2 regions of the Acetobacterium sp. MES1 genome follow, and region 2 is predicted to be linked to the other one. Evidence: riboswitches for the same ligand, from Rfam matches in the RefSeq annotation. Region 2 holds a riboswitch; the other holds the start of a gene.
The links. A riboswitch is a leader RNA that binds a small molecule or an ion and turns the genes downstream of it on or off. The one in region 2 is predicted to bind cobalamin.
Positions count from the first base shown of each region.

Region 1: another riboswitch for cobalamin. It lies ahead of BI182_RS01785 (hypothetical protein); the one in region 2 lies ahead of BI182_RS02800 (alcohol dehydrogenase catalytic domain-containing protein).

Region 1 is NZ_MJUY01000006.1:76,422-80,635, reverse strand. It holds gene BI182_RS01805 (ATP-binding cassette domain-containing protein) at 1-52, opposite strand, end outside; gene BI182_RS01800 (ABC transporter permease) at 46-870, opposite strand; gene BI182_RS01795 (substrate-binding domain-containing protein) at 880-1,671, opposite strand; gene BI182_RS01790 (TOBE domain-containing protein) at 1,865-2,074, shown strand; cobalamin riboswitch at 2,243-2,417, shown strand; gene BI182_RS01785 (hypothetical protein) at 2,593-3,240, shown strand; gene BI182_RS01780 (EutP/PduV family microcompartment system protein) at 3,253-3,714, shown strand; gene BI182_RS01775 (energy-coupling factor ABC transporter substrate-binding protein) at 3,968-4,214, opposite strand, start outside.
Region 2 is NZ_MJUY01000009.1:41,871-46,084, forward strand. It holds gene BI182_RS02790 (hypothetical protein) at 1-162, opposite strand, end outside; gene trpD (anthranilate phosphoribosyltransferase) at 172-1,284, opposite strand; gene BI182_RS02800 (alcohol dehydrogenase catalytic domain-containing protein) at 1,359-2,390, opposite strand; cobalamin riboswitch at 2,507-2,681, opposite strand; gene BI182_RS02805 (tocopherol cyclase family protein) at 2,769-3,746, opposite strand; gene BI182_RS02810 (DUF92 domain-containing protein) at 3,789-4,214, opposite strand, start outside.

The DNA of each region.
Region 1 (4,214 bases), on a different contig from region 2:
ATTTTCCCAATTGGACAGAATAATTGTTGATTTCAACCATTGTATTTACCATCTGTTCACATCCTTCATCCGGCTTTCTTGCTTATTTTTTCGACCGATCCAATTTGTCAGAAACAGAGACAACAGCGAAATGATCAGAATCACTGTCGCCGAAGCCATCGAGGCTCCAGTATCACCAGTCGCCAGATTCAAATATATCGATGTCGTCAATGTTTCGGTTTTCATCCGCGTCGCACCGACTAGCATCAGGGTCGCGCCAAACTCGCCTAAGGCTCTCGACCATGTCAGAATAATCGTTGAAAGAATACCATTTCGGGCGAGGGGCAGGGTAATGGTGATAAAGCGCTCCCACTTTGTCGCTCCCAGACTACCGGAGATAAATTCCAGCCGCTCATCAACTTCTTCAAATGCCGTGCGAATAAAGCGAATGGCAAACGGTAAATTGACAACTGTCTGGGCGATAATAATCCCATTTTTATCAAATACGACTTTAAACCCCAGTTCTTTTAAAGCTTTCCCAAAATCCGAGGAGAAAATAATCAATAAACTAAGCCCCAAAACGAGATAGGGCATCGACAGCGGCAGTTCAATTATTATTTGACATATTTTTTTAAACGGAAATACGGTTCGGGTCAATGCATAAGCGGTCGGTATCGCCAGCAACATACAAATAAGCGTCGCAATACTGGCGGTATATAAGCTTAGCCTGATGGAAAACCGTACTTCATCCGAATAAAACGCTGCCCCTAAATAGGGTATCCCTTTAAGTACAATTGCCAATATCAACGCCGTCGTAAAGATAATGACAATAAAGGTAATAATAATGGTTAGGATTTCAAAAAAATCAAAGGTCGATATTTTCCCTCTCATACCAACAGTTTAGTTGAGTACTTCGTAACCATTTTTTTCCCAAATCGTCTTAACCGGATCTGAATCCAGATAGGTCATAAACGCCGCCAGCGCTTCTGTATTGGCACTGCTGCTTAATTTGGCTGCCGGAACTGTTTTTACATAGGCATTGAGGTCTGGGGTATTGACAATTTCAGCATTGGCTGGCACATTTTCTTTCCAGACAATAATTGCATTGCATTCGTCCACCGACAGGGCATTGGCTATTTCCGGGGCGGTTGCGGCCCGGGCGACGACATTCACATTGTTTAAAATGCCCAGGTCGGTTAAGGCCTTATTGGCGATCTTACCAATCGGTGTCGCTTCACTATCCCCCAACACGACTTCGACCCCGGCCCCGGTTAAGTCGTTTAAGCCAGTGATGCCCAGCGGATTGCCGCTTTTTACCGCCAGCACCGGAATGTGTTTAACCAGATCGATGCTTTCGATTACCTTATCCTGAACCGGTTTGAGCTCATCAGCCGAGCCAGCAATAAACAAATCACCTTCGCCAGTTGTCTGAATCTGATTCTGGCTTTGAGCGGCATTGGCATAAACCACCTGGATGTCACAACCGGTTTCTGCTTTAAACTGATCGGCAATCTCACCAAAGGGTTTGGTCATCCCGGCTCCGCAGTATACAAACAGTGTTTGACCATCAAGACTTTTTGTCGTATCAACCTTTTCTTCGGCCTGACTTGAATTACTACCACAACCCGACACCAAACCGAGTAGTGTTCCCATTACCAATAAAATCGCTAACCATTTTCCGCTACGTTTCACTCAACTTCTCCTTTTGATTCACTTAGTATTGTTTTGTTTTGTTATGAATGTTATTATATTGTATACCCTTCTTTTATGTCAAGAGATCATTTCGGTTAAATGCGCTTCGCCGTTTAACACCGTTTTGTCTGGCTTAAAATGGGTAAAATTAAAAAGGTAGTAATGATTACCTTGTCAGAAAGGGGGTGTCAAGATGAAATTAAGTGCGAGAAACCAGTTAAAAGGAAAAATTGTTGCAATTGAAGATGGTGCGGTGAGCGGGATCGTGAAAATTGATATTGGAAATGGCAACATTATTTCAGCAACAATTTCCATGGCGGCAATCAAAGATCTTGGATTAGTCGTCGGCGGTGATGCAACTGCGGTCATCAAAGCAACATCTGTTATGGTTATGGTTGACTAGACGAATCTCAATTCAAAACACAGAAGCGGATAGCAATTCCGTTTCTGTGTTTTAGCGTAGCTGAGATCTCCGGCTTTGCAAATAGTATTTAAGTCAGTTATTGTCTCTAATCCAAGGACGTATTTTACCTTCATCTTGAAAAAAACAATAATAGACTTGATTAACACCCATTTTTAGTTTATTATTGGCATAGAAAAGCATTTACAAAAGGAACGCGGTGAAAATCTGCGACAGTTTCTTTGCTACTGTAAGGAGAATATGGACGTATTCAGTCATTGGGAAAACCGAGAAGGCTGGGTGCAGGGAGTCCCTCCAAGTCAGGATATTTTTGTAAACGCATCATCTGTTTGAAGCTTCAAAGAAGGCTGCAAAATGTGAGAAGAAAACGAAATGACGTTCTCCTTTAATTAATGACGTCACTGAAATAGTCCCGCATTTGTAAACCTTTTTTTGAAAAGGTTTTTTTATTTTTTTTTGCAGAAATAAAAAAACTGAACACTCAAGAAAAGAGGAAAAAAATGAAAGACGTTGTTATCAAAAAGATTCCCATTGGAACAGATATTGAAAAATTGCTGGGAAAGAAGCCCCTTGAGGCGGATTCCTCTGCCTATGAAGAGTACAGTCATGCTGCGAATATTTTAAGCCAACGGTTTAAACCCCGGGCCATTCTCAAAGAATGTTCGGTCAAAACAACCACCGGCAACACGATTCTGATCGGCGGCCACGTATATAAAAGTAAGATCCTGAAACATCTCTTGTCGGACAACCAAAAGGTGTTTTTGTACCTGTTGACCATCGGCGACATGCCAACCAACCTCAATCAGACCGAAAAATATCTGTTAAATTCGCTTAAACTTCCCGTTATGACTTCAGCAATGCGATATCTGAAAAATACGATCCAGCTGGAGCAAAGCTTTGATAAAATCGGGATGGTCAATCCCGGACTAATCCCGGACTGGTCGATTGAGGCCAATCAGATTATCTTCAATACCTTTGGTAACACCACCAAAAGCATCGGTATGGAAATAACCCCCTACAGCACCATGCGCCCGCTTTACAGTTCTTCCGGCATTCTTTTTGAAGATTTATTGGATTACTGCGAGTGTCAAACCTGCCCCATCGATGCCTGTATCGGCCGGGAAGCACGTTTTGTCCAATCAGCCTAACGGAGGATTTTTATGGCAAATAATAAAAACCGCATCGCTCTGATCGGTCGGATTGGCAGTGGCAAAACCACCTTATTCCAACGGCTGACCAATGAATTGATCACTTATGGCAAAACTCAGCAGGTCAGTTATTCTGACCATTTTATTGACACTCCCGGCGAATTTGTTGAACTACCCTGTTTTCGACCCCAGGCCATCAATGTGACCTGTGATGCCGGACTGATCGTCCTGATTAATTCCAGTACCGATCATCAAAACTCGGTTCCGCCCAATTTTGTCTGTACCTACAACATCCCGGTGATCGGGGTCATCACCAAGATCGACCACAGGCATAGCGATCTGAAACGCAGTCGTCGTTACCTGACTTATGCAGGTATCCATCCGGATAAGATTCATCCGGTCAGTGCCCTCACCGGTGAAGGGATCACTGAGCTTAAAGCGGTTATTCAGAAATATGTCACTTTTGAAATCTAAGTGAGAAAGCACACAATCACTTGAATGATAAAGCTACCCACTGATATTACCCCAGGCAGACAAAATCCCTATTTGACCAGCCAAATAGTATTTTCTGCCTGAACACAAACGATTCAAAGACACTGATTTCTTGATATCGTTTAAAAAAGCGCGTTAATTTCATTGTGAAAATAACGCGCTTTTTTATAGACGCACGCAAATAAAACCTAATTTAATTTTTCGTTTCTTAAAAGGATCTGCCGCTAAACTGAACCTATTTCGTTTTTTTCTTGCCGGTCTTGCCTTCTTCCTGCTTCTTGCGTTCAACAAAGCGACCCATCACAAAAGCAATAATACCGACACCGATACCGGTTTGGATGCAGAAAAACAAGCTTTCCACTTCGCCGGGGATTTCACCATTAATGGCCGTTTCAAAAATAGGGGTAAACCAGGGTTCATATTCGGTTCCGGTAATCTCTGAAACCACCCCACTACCGGCATCATCCGATCCGCCAAATTCC
Region 2 (4,214 bases):
GAGCTCGGTCAGTTCATCACCCAGCTCATTTTTTGTGGCGATCAATTGATCGAGTCCATTCTCCGGATAAACGCTGGCCTTGTTGATGCCAACCAGGGTAAATCCGCCATTTTCAGCCATTTTCAGATAACCTTCGGCCGCTTTTAACGCATAAAGAATCATCAACGCTGCCTAACCCTGAACCTTTTTTTCAAGCGCTGACAAAATCTTTAGGCCCTTAACACCATCACGATTCTGATAGTTGACCCAGGTCTTGAGTTTTTCCCAGGCCGCCCCATTATGAATCAGTTCCAGGGCCATTTCATAACCTTCCCGAATACTGGGCGCCTTGTCCCGTAAATACAGAATCAGTCCGGCATTTAAGGCAACAATATCTTCCCGGGTCTTGGTTTCTTTGCCTTTTAACAATCGGACAATACATAGCGCCGATTCTTCAACCGAATTAAAGGTGCGGATTTCATCCACAATTCCAGGAGTTATCAACATATCTTGTGGATTAAATGTATATTTTTCCACACTACCATCTTCTTTCAGCTCAGCAATATGGGTAGTACCGAGGGTTGAAGCCTCATCAATGGCCTGGTCGCCAACCTCGCCAAAAACCACAATGGCCCGTTTATAACCGATCTCCGCCATGATCTGGGGCACAAAATCCAGCATTTCTTTGGAGTAGACCCCTCTGACCCCATATTGCGGCAGCGCCGGGTTTGCCAGCGATGCCGAAATATTCAGCACACTGCCAAATGAAATTTGCGATAAAACCCGCCCCAGAGCTACCGGATGAACCTCCGGGCTCATCCCATTAAAAATACCAATCCCGGCCTTTTCGATGCTTTCTTTAACCAGATCGACATTAGAATCCATATCGATACCCAGGGCTTCCAGCACATCGATGGTACCACAGACCGAGGTCAAGGCCCGGGAACCGTGTTTAGCCATGGGGATTCCGGCAGCAGCGGCAATAATCGATGCCACGGTGCTGATATTAAAGGTTTTAAAACTATCCATCCCGGTGCCGCAGTTATCCACAATCGGAAACTCAGTGACCGGTTCCACCTTAAAGGTATCCACTTCATAAATCGCTTCAAAACTTCCGGCCACTTCTGCCGGGGTTGCCCCTTTCGCACTGAGGGCCGCTAAAAAAGCGCCCTGTTGCATGGCTGTTTGCTTATCACTTAATATTTCCATGAACATTTCTTTGGAATCATCTTTTGACAGGTTTTCCTTATTGATCAGCTGGGTAATCACCTGACCATAATCTTTCATGCTGATTGTTTTTTCCATTTAATTGCTCCTTTAATTTTTCTTTCTTATTTATTAATTCACTACTGCTTCGATCTCACTTTGACAGACGGCCATCACTTCATCACCACAATGGTTGAATAACCATCGCTGTTTCTAATATAGTCCATTCCCCGTTCCAGTTCTTCCAGTTTGACCCGATGAGAAATAAGTGGCCGGACATCAATTTTTCTTGATTCAAGCAGGGTTTTGGCCTTTTGACTATGCTTAACACTGCAGCCATAAGATCCGACTACGGTAATTTCCTTGTAGTGAATCCGGTTGATGTCCAGTTGGAAGTCTTCATTGCGGCTTAGTCCACTGAAATAACCGAGCGTTCCCTGTTTTCTGAGGATTTCCAGGGCCAGATCAAAGGCCTCTGGCCCTGGACAGCAGGGGATTACTCCGTCGACTCCATGACCATTGCTGCAACTCTTTAACTGATCGAGCAGATCTGGCTCATCGCCGCTAAAAACGGCATCAAATCCCAAGGCTTTGCCACGGTTACGACGCTCTTCATTGGCTTCGATCAGGATCACATTTTGGATTCCTTCCGCTTTCGCCACAAACAGGTTAAGCAGGCCCAAACGGCCGCCACCGATAATGACCAGCGCCGCTTTCCGGTTCAACTGAAGGCGATCCTGAATGTTGACACAACAGGCCAGTGGTTCAATAAACGATATTTCTTCATAAGCCAGATCATCATTCCGAATCAGATTGACAATCTTGGATTTGATCGCCTGCTTATCAATTTTGATCACTTCCTGAAAACCACCATCAAAATTAAAGCCCATAATCTTAATCTGATCACAAAGATTATCCTGACCACTTTTACAATAGTCGCAAACCCCACAGGAAATCCCCGGATGAATAGACACCCGTTGACCTACCGGATAACCATTTACATTTTTGCCTCTGGCAATGATCTCGCCGGCAATTTCATGTCCCAATACCCGGGGATAAACCAGATCCCGTTGGCCCATGGTGGCACATTTTAAATCAGTTCGGCAAATATTGCAGGCTCTGACCTTAACAAGCATCTCGCCATCACCACAGACCGGCATGTCCTTATCTTTTATCACCAATTCTCCCGGTTTTTCCAATACCACTGCTTTCAATTCGTCCCTCGCTTATTTTTTATTCTCTGGTCACTGTTTACAAAGCCTTTAAATCCTTTTTAAACAAAAAAAAGCTACGCCAACAAAGCGTAGACTTTCCACATCTCTCATCATCTAATTCTCAGGCAGGTCTTCTGACTCATGATCCTCATCGCTGTCGCCTTCCCATTTTTTAACAGTGGCATCCAGACAGCAATTCCCAATTTACAGCGGCGGGCCCGTATAAGCTTCTCACTTATTTTCCTATTCTCCCCGAGGGGCACCTGAAAATGATTATTTAATTTGACTTATTATATCATACTTGCAATCCCCAATAAAACACCTTTTTGGCAACTTCAATAAATGATTCTGCCTGACAATGGGTTTTATTTATTCGGATTCTTGCTTCACTGCAACCCCTTCCTCCAGACAAATCTCCATCCCCGCTTCGCTGCTGATGCTCTCAAAGATGATATTGCCCTGATTGTTTGTTAAACGCAGCCAAACCTTGGCGGTGATACTCTCGACAATCTCGCGATCCATCAGTCCGTCCACCGGCGCCCGCAGCCGTCCGCCACTGGCCATCTGTGCTTTAAAAGCGAGGGCCCCATTCGGACCTTCAAGTTCCCCAGCGCAGGTTCCCTTTGTGGTATCGACCTCCCATTTCTCCAACCGGGAAAAATTATAGGTCGCAAAACGGCGGGTAATCCCGCTAAAATCAGTGAAGTAAGCAAAGAAACCGGGAAATTCCATCCCTAAAAAAGGAATATTCGCCCGTGAAAAGACAAATGAAGCATCGCCAGCCTCAAAATGGCTGGCCTGTAACCAGAGATAGGTCTTAGGAAAGGATCGGCCATAGTCTTTTTCAATGTAACCGACTCCGCCATTAAAATCCATCAACTCCCCATCCAGATCAATCTCACCCTTTATTTCATGATACAAATGAATAATAGCGTGGTAGCATTCCATAAAAGGCACTAGTCCAAAAGGCCCCATGATCCCCGGGTGCTTTAAACCCTTGGGAAAGGGATGGCTATTGTGAAAGGTCAACCGCCCTTTGATACTGCCTTCCGCCGTATCGACATTCAGCGATAGGCCCTGGGCGTTAAAACTATTATTCTCAATCTCCACATCAAACCGATCCGTTCTGGCATTGAACTCGGGATAGGGAAAATGATGATACCAGGTTTTTCCGGTGACAGCATTGATGACCTGGATAAAAGCCTGCCGGTTCCCCTGGGGATCGATGGCCATTCCCGGAATAATGGCAATGGCATGTTTGCGATCGGCGCTGATGCATTTAAAATACCAGCCTTCAAAATAGCGGCGTTTTTTGTTTTTTCCCTGAAAATAAGCCTGCTTAATCATCCGTTTTCTCCTTTCCTCAAAACGATTGCCCCATCCCGGCCGTTACTGCAGCTGGACAAAAAGCAGTACCAGGCTGGCGGCCAGCAATGAACTGGCAAAATTAACAAAGTCATTGTTGACAAAGGCCAGCCCACTATAAAGCTGATTGGGCTTATTATTATCCACCGGTTTTTCGGTCAGCTCACCGGTTTCATGGCTGATATATTTGGCCTGGAAAGCAGCACCCATAAAGCTATCCAGTACTGATCCCAGTAGCCCGCCAAAGGTAATCATCAGGATTTGCATTAATAAAAGCACCCCACTGTTGCCTGCCGCCAACTGGTAAAGACCATAGGTCAAGGCTACCACGGCCGACCCACCCAGCGAAGCCAAAAAACCCAGCGGACTGACTCCCCCGGAAAGTCCGGGGCTGACCGGTTTTAAGGTAAGTAACGAAACCGGGGCCTTCTTACTGAGAATCCCGATTTC